Regions from separate parts of the Streptomyces sp. NBC_00659 genome, predicted to be linked through region 2. Evidence: riboswitches for the same ligand, from Rfam matches in the RefSeq annotation. Region 2 holds a riboswitch; the other holds the start of a gene.
What was found. Region 2 has a riboswitch for glycine ahead of gcvT (glycine cleavage system aminomethyltransferase GcvT). Riboswitches for the same ligand answer to the same signal wherever they lie in the genome.

Region 1: it holds a riboswitch for glycine, as region 2 does, so the genes downstream of both, gcvP (aminomethyl-transferring glycine dehydrogenase) here and gcvT (glycine cleavage system aminomethyltransferase GcvT) in region 2, are expected to answer to the same signal.

Annotation. Positions count from the first base shown of each region.
Region 1 is NZ_CP109031.1:1,914,673-1,919,082, forward strand. Features, by position in the region: gene gcvP (aminomethyl-transferring glycine dehydrogenase) at 1-1,919, opposite strand, end outside; glycine riboswitch at 2,098-2,192, opposite strand; gene OG410_RS08190 (PRC-barrel domain-containing protein) at 2,307-2,675, shown strand; gene OG410_RS08195 (DNA polymerase IV) at 2,600-4,108, opposite strand; gene OG410_RS08200 (MerR family transcriptional regulator) at 4,177-4,410, opposite strand, start outside.
Region 2 is NZ_CP109031.1:6,539,062-6,543,471, reverse strand. Features, by position in the region: gene OG410_RS28700 (enhanced serine sensitivity protein SseB C-terminal domain-containing protein) at 1-96, opposite strand, end outside; gene OG410_RS28695 (enhanced serine sensitivity protein SseB) at 324-1,097, opposite strand; gene OG410_RS28690 (AAA family ATPase) at 1,161-1,829, opposite strand; glycine riboswitch at 2,005-2,101, shown strand; glycine riboswitch at 2,102-2,212, shown strand; gene gcvT (glycine cleavage system aminomethyltransferase GcvT) at 2,247-3,365, shown strand; gene gcvH (glycine cleavage system protein GcvH) at 3,527-3,904, shown strand; gene glyA (serine hydroxymethyltransferase) at 3,916-4,410, shown strand, end outside.

The DNA.
Region 1 (4,410 bases), 4.6 Mb from region 2:
ATCTTGGCGCGCAGGTCCGCGACGTCGATCTCGCCGTCGTCCGCGGTCTTCACGACGACGACCTTCATGCCGGCCATCACGGCGCTGGCGGCGTTGGTGCCGTGCGCGGAGGACGGGATGAGGCAGACGGTGCGCTGGTCGTCACCGTTGGCGCGGTGGTAGCCGCGGACGGCCAGCAGACCGGCCAGCTCGCCCTGCGAACCGGCGTTGGGCTGGAGCGACACCTTGTCGTAGCCGGTGACCTCGGCGAGCTGGTCCTCCAGCTCGTGGATCAGCGTCAGGTAGCCCTGTGCCTGCTCGGCGGGCACGAAGGGGTGCAGCTGTCCGAACTCGGGCCAGGTGACCGGCTCCATCTCGGTGGTCGCGTTGAGCTTCATGGTGCAGGAGCCCAGCGGGATCATGCCGCGGTCGAGCGCGTAGTCGCGGTCGGAGAGCTTGCGCAGGTAGCGCAGCATCGCCGTCTCGGAGCGGTGGTCGTGGAACACGGGGTGCGTGAGGTACTCGTCGGTGCGCAGCAGCGCGGCCGGCAGGGTGTCCTCGGCGCTCGCGTCCAGCGCCTCGACGTCGCCCTCGACACCGAACGCGGTCCACACGGCGGCGAGCTGCTCGCGCGTGGTCGTCTCGTCGCACGAGATCGACACCTGGTCGGCGTCGACGGGGTGGAGGTTGACGCCGTTGTCGCGGGCGGCGGCCACTATGTCGGCGGCACGGCCCGGGACCCGCACGGTGAGCGTGTCGAAGTACGCGCCGTGCACGACCTCGACGCCGCCGGCGGTGAGACCCGCGGCCAGGACGGTGGCGTAGCGATGGGTACGCCGTGCGATGGTCCGCAGGCCCTCGGGACCGTGGTAGACGGCGTACATGCCGGCCATCACGGCGAGCAGCACCTGGGCGGTGCAGATGTTGCTGGTCGCCTTCTCACGGCGGATGTGCTGCTCACGCGTCTGCAGGGCGAGGCGGTACGCCTTGTTCCCGTCGGCGTCCACGGACACACCGACCAGTCGGCCGGGGAGGCTGCGCGCGAACTTCTCGCGCACCGCCATGTAACCGGCGTGCGGGCCGCCGAAGCCCATCGGCACGCCGAAGCGCTGCGTCGTACCGACCGCGATGTCCGCGTCGAGCTCGCCGGGCGAGGTCAGCAGGGTCAGGGCGAGCAGATCGGCGGCGACGGTGACGACAGCGCCGAGCTCGTGCGCCTGCTCGATGATCGGCTTGATGTCGCGTACGGCACCGGAGGCGCCCGGGTACTGGATCAGCACGCCGTTGATCTCGCGCCCGGCGAGGTCGGCCGGGATGCCGTCGGCGAGGTCGGCGACGACGATCTCGACGCCGGTCGGCTCGGCGCGGGTCTCTATGACGGCGATGGTCTGCGGCAGCGCGTCCGCGTCGACCAGGAAGAGGCCCTTCTTGTTCTTGCCCATCCGGCGGGACAGCGCCATGGCCTCGGCGGCGGCGGTGCCCTCGTCGAGGAGGGAGGCGCCTGAGGTCGGCAGCCCGGTCAGCTCGGCGACGACGGTCTGGAAGTTCAGCAGCGCCTCGAGACGGCCCTGCGAGATCTCCGGCTGGTACGGCGTGTACGCGGTGTACCAGGCCGGGTTCTCCATGACGTTGCGCAGGATCACCGGCGGCGTGAACGTGCCGTAGTAACCGAGGCCGATCATCGAACCGAGCACCTGGTTGCGGTCCGCGAGGGAGCGGAGCTCGGCCAGTACCTCGGCCTCGGTGCGGGCGGCCGGCAGCTTCAGGGCCTCGGCGTTCTTGATCACATCCGGCACCGCGGCGGCCGTCAGCTCGTCGAGCGAGCCGTATCCGACCTGCGCGAGCATCTTGGCCCGGGCTTCGGAGTCGGGCCCGATGTGGCGCTGCTCGAAGGGAATTCCCTGTTCGAGCTCGGAGAGCGGAATGCGAGGGGCGGTCATGGCGGAGGCCTCCTGGTCTGACGCGACCTTCGAGGGGCACCCCGGCACGGGTACCCCGACGGCCTCCCCCTCTGTCATCTCAACCTGAGAGTTTCACCGGATGGTCCCGTGGACGATCCGGCTTTCACCGTCGGTGAGGGCGGAGGCCATCGGCACCCGCCCTGCTTTCCAGAGTGACCTCGTCCGTGCGGTACGTGAGCCTGAGAGATTCCGGGGAGGAGTTGCTCCTTCGGCGCCTCCGCGAAATCCGGAGGACTCTCCCGCACGGGATCAGCAGCCACTTGCCAGCCTACCAGCGAGGACAAGACAGCAGCCTTCGAGTGGCCACCTTCACAAATGTGCTCTTTTGTAGTACTTACGGATGAGTTTGCGACCACTGGAGGGACCGTGCAGACCGACATCGATCCGCGCAACCTGATCGGCCGCAAGGCGTTCGACAGCAACGGCACCAAGATCGGCACGATCGACGAGGTCTACCTCGACGACGCGACCGGTGTCCCGGAGTGGGCGGCCATACGCACCGGGCTGTTCAGCAGGGACGCCTTCGTGCCCCTGGAGCCCAGCGAGATCATCGAGGGGACCCTGCGCATCCCCTTCGACCGGGCCCTGATCAAGGACGCCCCCGACTTCGGCGTCGGGCGGCACCTCTCCCCCGAACAGGAGCTCCAGCTCTACCACCACTACGGACTCGACGTGGCGTCCCCTCCGCCGCCGGACCGGGACTTCGGCCGGCTCGCGGGCTCGGAGGACACCTGATCCCCAGGGCCGGGACCGTGCGTCCCGACCGCTGACACCGACGGCCCGGGGCCGGCCGGCAGCCCGTCGGCGTCCTCGGGTCTTCGCTCCACCAGGGGCAGCGGGTCGGCCGGTTCCAGCTGCGCATCGTCCGTCCGGAAGGTCCGCACCCGGCCGGGCCCGGAGTACGGCGTCTCGAACCGCACCGTGACCCGTCCCAGCCCGCTCCCCTGCACCCAGCCGTGCCCGAACTCGGCATGCCGCACATCGTGTCCGGAGGGCCACCGCCGCTCCGCCGGCGCCGTCTCCCCGTCCGCGACGGCCACCTCGGCCGGTTCGTCCGCCGCGTGCTCCTCGGCCGCCGGTTCCCCCGCGGCCGCGGCCTGCGCCTGCGCGAACAGGTCCTCCTGCGTGTAGTCGGCGAGCCCGGTGACGCCGACCCCCAGCAGACGGACGCCACCGGTCGTGTCCACGCCCTCCAGCAGCCGGGCGGCGGCCTCCCTGACGACTCCGGGGTCGTCCGTGGGCCCCCGCAGCGTCTCGGACCGGGTCAGCGTCGAGAAGTCGTACCGGCGCACCTTCAGCACGATGGTCCGGCCCGACAGTCCGGCCCGGCGCAGCCGCCGCACGCACCGGTCCGCGAGCCGCTGCACCTCCAGCTCCACCCGGACCCGGTCGTGGATGTCCACGTCGTACGTGTCCTCGACCGACACGGACTTGGTCTCCCGCTCGGCCACCACGGGCCGCTCGTCGTGGGCCAGCGCCATCGCGAACAGCGCGTGCCCGTGGGCCTTCCCCAGCAGCCGTACGAGCTCGTCCTCGCCCGCCTCGGCGAGCTCCTCGACGGTGGTGATGCCCGCCCGGCGCAGATGGTCGCCGGTGGCCGGCCCCACGCCCGGCAGCGTCCGCACCGGCATCGGTCCCAGCAGCGCGCGCTCGGTGCCCGGCTCGATCAGGACGAGACCGTCCGGCTTGGCCTGCTCCGAGGCGATCTTCGCCAGCATCTTGGAGGCGGCGAGCCCCACCGACCCCGTGAGCCCCGTGACGGCCCGGATGTCCGCGCGCAGCCTGGCACCGGTCAGCCGCGCCGACGCCTCGTCCCACGCCGTCCCGCCCGCCTCCAGGTCCACGAACGCCTCGTCCAGGCTGAGCGGCTCCACCAGCGGCGACAGGCCCCGCAGCAGCCCCATCACCTGCTCGCTGACCTCTCGGTACAGCCCGAAGCGCGGCACGAGATAGGCGGCGTTCGGTGCCCGTCTGCGGGCCTGGGCCATGGGCATCGCGGAGTTCACCCCGAAGACGCGTGCCTCGTACGAGGCGGTGGCGACCACTCCACGGGGCCCGAGCCCGCCCACCACGACGGCCTTCCCGCGCAGGCTCGGCTTGGATGCCTGCTCCGCCGAGGCGAAGAAGGCATCCATGTCGAGATGCAGGATCGTGGGCGCGGTTCTCACATCTCCGATGCTGCCCTACGCCACTGACAATGCCCCGGCACGCCGGGGCATCACGTCATCGGAGCGGCTCACACCGCGCGGTTGCGCCTGCGCGCCAGTTCGTCGGCGGGATGGTGCGCGAGAAGCGTCTCGCCGGTGTCCACGCGCTCTCCGTGCAACTGGGACAGGGCGCCCTCGACGTCCCGCCACACCACTCCCACGGCGATACCGAAGACGCCCTGGCCGCCCTGAAGCAGGGCGTGGACCTCGTCCGGGGAGGTGCACTCGTAGACCGTCGCGCCGTCGCTCATGAGCGTCATGCG
Region 2 (4,410 bases):
GCGAAGGAGCGCCTCGTAGGCGTCGTAACGCCCGGGAGTCACCTGGCGCAGCATGTGCTCGACCTGCCCGGCCGCGGCCGTGCCCGACGCGCTCACCTTCAACCGCCCCTTCGCGAACAATTCACGACGAACTCATCCCTTACGCCCGAGGTACCGGTTACCGACATGGGTCAACACCTCGACCAGGCCATGAAACCAGCTTATGCGGCGATCGTGCTCCGCCGGGGGAAGCAGTCGAGAGCCGGGAACCGCCGCGCGGGGCGGCCGAGGGCCCCGCGCGGCCGGCCGGCGGTCCGGCCGGGCACTCCCGGCGCGGGCTCCGTTCAGTGACCGTGCTGGTAGAAGGGGCGCACCCGGTCCCGCATCCAGTCGCCGACCGGGTCCTGCGTCACGTCGAGAAGGACCAGGTTCACCGGAAGGTTGACCGGGACGCGGCCGAGGGCACGGCCCAGGGCGTCCAGGGGCAGGGCGCGGGCGTCGCCCTCCCACGCCGCGAGCTCGACGCCGATGAACATGACCGGTTCGTCGCCCTCGATGCTGGCCAGGCAGCGGCGGGCGCTCAGGACGACACCCGTCGCGGCGAACTCCGCCGAGGCCGCGGCGAGGAAGTCCACCGGATCGTCCTGCCAGTCGGGCTCGAAGAGCCGCACCCGGCCGCCGCTGGCCGCCCCGTCCAGCTCGGTCCGCCCGGCCCGGCACAATTCGGCCACGGCCATGGGCGGCAGCGGCACGCCGACCACGCCGTCCGGGTTCACCGCGATGCCGACCTGCGGGGGAAGTCCGCGGGCGAACTCCACGGCGGGCGCGATCGTGTACGACATGTGACCGCCGACGACCTGGCGGAACTGCTCCTCGGAGCTGAAGACGGGGACGAAGACCTGGCCCCCGATGTCCATCGTGGGCAGATCCAGCGGACCACTGTCCGGACCGCCGCCATTGGGCAGCGGCACCCATACGAAGCTGCGGCCGAGCACCTCGACGATGCGAGCGCCCGCCGAGGGCCCTGGCACGCCCAGGGCGGAGGACAACACCTCCTCCAGCTCGTTGCCGGGCCAACCGCCGTGCGGATGGGGGTGTGCCTGTGCCGGAAAGTCCATCTGTCTACCGCCCGCTTCGAACCACTGTTCCGGCTGGAAAGGTTAGTGGGCCACCGTGACCGGTCAGTGGCCGAAGTCGATTCTGCGCAGCACGTCCGCCGCGTCCCGGTCGATCAGTACCGCCGAACCGCACCCTTCGGGCAGGTCTCCCGTCTCGGCGGAGCGCAGCAGCCGGGCGATCGCGCCGCGGTGGCGGGCGAAGGCGTAGCGCGAGACGCCCCGGCCCCGCTCGCGCTGGCCGTCCAGCGCGGTGCCGGGTGTGACGTCGAGCAGCAGCAGGTGCAGCGCGCCGCCACGGCGCCGGGCCTCGCGGGCGAGCCAGCGGCGCACCCAGGCCTGCGTACCGCAGTCGTGCACGACGAGCCCGCCGCCCTCGCGCAGGGCGCGGCGCAGGCCGGCGTAGTGCGCGAGGCGGACGAGGGGACGGTAGACCGCGTACGGCAGCCGGCCGGCCATCAGGCCGTCCCAGCGCTCGCGGGTGTCCTGGGAGTCGACGCGGGTGCCCCGCACGGCCCGGCGCATCAGCGTCGACTTGCCGCTGCCGGGCAGTCCGGTGACGACGACGAGGTCCTGCGCCCCGAAGCGGAGGCCGTGCGGACTGCGCCCGACCCGGTCGCGGAGATCCCGCACGACGACCGTGGGACGCGCTCCGCGAGCCTCCCGGGCCGGTGCGCCGGGCTGCTCGTGCAGTGCGAGACCCGAGGTCGTCGCGTACGCCGTGATCCTGTTCACCGTGACCGTCCTCCCCTGGGATGTGGAGTCCCATCCCCGTCGAGTGTAAAGAGAAGGTAATGCCCGGTGCTTCCCGTTTCCATACGCGGACTGCCACAGCCCCGTCACAGATGTCGGGCTGCCGTGATCCGACAGCGCGTGCGATGATGGCCGCGCCAACTGCATACCGGCCGCTTGAATCCGCGCGGGAGAGTCCTGGGTACGTGTACCCGGGCGCCGAAGGAGCAAGTCCCTCCCTTGAATCTCTCAGGCACCGTTACCGCGCGGGCGAGGCACATCTGAAAAGCGGGCCGCTCCGGCGGCTCCACCCAAGGTGCAAGTCAGGACCACCGATTCGTGTGGTCGTGATGAACCTCTCAGGTTCCGATGACAGATGGGGAGGAACGACCTCGCCGTCATGCCTTGGGAGCCAGACCGATGAGCAGCAACGCACCCCGTCACACCGCGCTCGATGCCCTGCATCGTTCGCTCGGCGCGACCATGACCGACTTCGCGGGCTGGGACATGCCCCTGCGCTACGGCTCGGAGCGTGACGAGCACGTCGCCGTCCGCACGAAGGCCGGTCTCTTCGACCTCTCCCACATGGGCGAGATCACCGTCACCGGCCCCGAGGCCGCGGCCCTCCTGAACCACGCGCTGGTCGGCAACATCGCCACCGTCGGCGTCGGCCGCGCCCGCTACACCATGATCTGCCAGGAGGACGGCGGCATCCTGGACGACCTGATCGTCTACCGCCTGGCCGACCACGAGTACATGGTCGTCGCCAACGCCTCCAACGCCCAGGTGGTGCTGGACGCGCTGAGCGAGCGCGCCGCCGGTTTCGACGCCGTGGTGCGCGACGACCGTGACGCGTACGCGCTGATCGCCGTGCAGGGCCCCGAGTCCCCCGGCATCCTCAAGGCGGTCACCGACGCGGACCTCGACGGCCTGAAGTACTACGCGGGCCTGCCGGGCACGGTGGCCGGCGTTCCGGCCCTGATCGCCCGCACCGGCTACACCGGCGAGGACGGCTTCGAGCTGTTCGTCGCCCCCGCCGACGCCGAGAAGGTGTGGCAGGCGCTCACCGACGCGGGCACCCCGGCCGGTCTCGTCCCCTGCGGTCTGTCCTGCCGCGACACGCTGCGCCTGGAGGCCGGCATGCCGCTGTACGGGCACGAGCTGACCACCGCGCTGACCCCCTTCGACGCCGGTCTCGGCCGGGTCGTGAAGTTCGAGAAGGACGGCGACTTCGTGGGGCGCACGGCCCTGACCGAAGCCGCCGAGCGTGCCGCCTCCGAGCCGCCGCGCGTGCTCGTCGGGCTGATCGCCGAGGGCCGTCGCGTGCCGCGCGCCGGGTATCCCGTCGTCGCCGACGGCAAGGTGATCGGCGAGGTCACCTCCGGTGCCCCGTCCCCGACCCTGGGCAAGCCGATCGCCATGGCGTACGTCGACGCCGCGCACGCCGCGCCGGGCACGGCCGGTGTGGGCGTGGACATCCGGGGCAGCCACGAACCGTACGAGGTCGTGGCGCTGCCGTTCTACAAGCGGCAGAAGTGACACTGGTCCGCACCGGCCGGGCATGAAGAACCGGATGCCCGTCGGGCGCCGGTACCGACGGGCGCCCTTCCCAGGGCCCCGGACGTGACCCTGGGCACATCCGCCCGGTCACCCACGCTTCCCTCCATCAGCACTCCACCGCGTACAGGAGAATTCAGGTCATGAGCAACCCCCAGCAGCTGCGTTACAGCAAGGAGCACGAGTGGCTGTCCGTCGCCGAGGACGGCGTCGCGACGGTCGGCATCACCGAGTTCGCGGCCAACGCGCTCGGCGATGTCGTCTACGCCCAGCTCCCGGCCGTCGGTGACACGGTGACCGCGGGCGAGTCCTGCGGTGAACTGGAGTCGACCAAGTCGGTCAGCGACCTGTACTCCCCGGTCGACGGCGAGGTCGTCGAGGCCAACCAGGACGTCGTGGACGACCCGGCCCTGGTCAACTCCGCTCCCTTCGAGGGCGGCTGGCTGTTCAAGGTGCGCGTCGCCGGCGAGCCCGAGGACCTGATGTCCGCCGACGAGTACACCGCCTTCACGGCCGGCTGAGGAGTCACCGCATGTCGCTCATGAACACCCCCCTGCACGAGCTCGACCCGGACGTCGCCGCCGCCGTCGACGCCGAGCTGCACCGCCAGCAGTCCACGCTGGAGATGATCGCCTCGGAGAACTTCGCTCCGGTCGCGGTCATGGAGGCCCAGGGCTCGGTCCTGACCAACAAGTACGCCGAGGGCTACCCGGGCCGCCGCTACTACGGCGGCTGCGAGCACGTCGACGTGGCCGAGCAGATCGCCATCGACCGGGTCAAGGAGCTGTTCGGCGCCGAGTACGCCAACGTGCAGCCCCACTCGGGTGCCTCCGCCAACCAGGCCGCGCTGTTCGCGCTGGCCCAGCCCGGCGACACCATCCTCGGCCTGGACCTGGCCCACGGCGGCCACCTGACCCACGGCATGCGCCTGAACTTCTCGGGCAAGCAGTTCAACGTGGTCGCGTACCACGTGGACGAGGCCGGCCTGGTCGACATGGCCGAGGTCGAGCGGCTCGCCAAGGAGCAC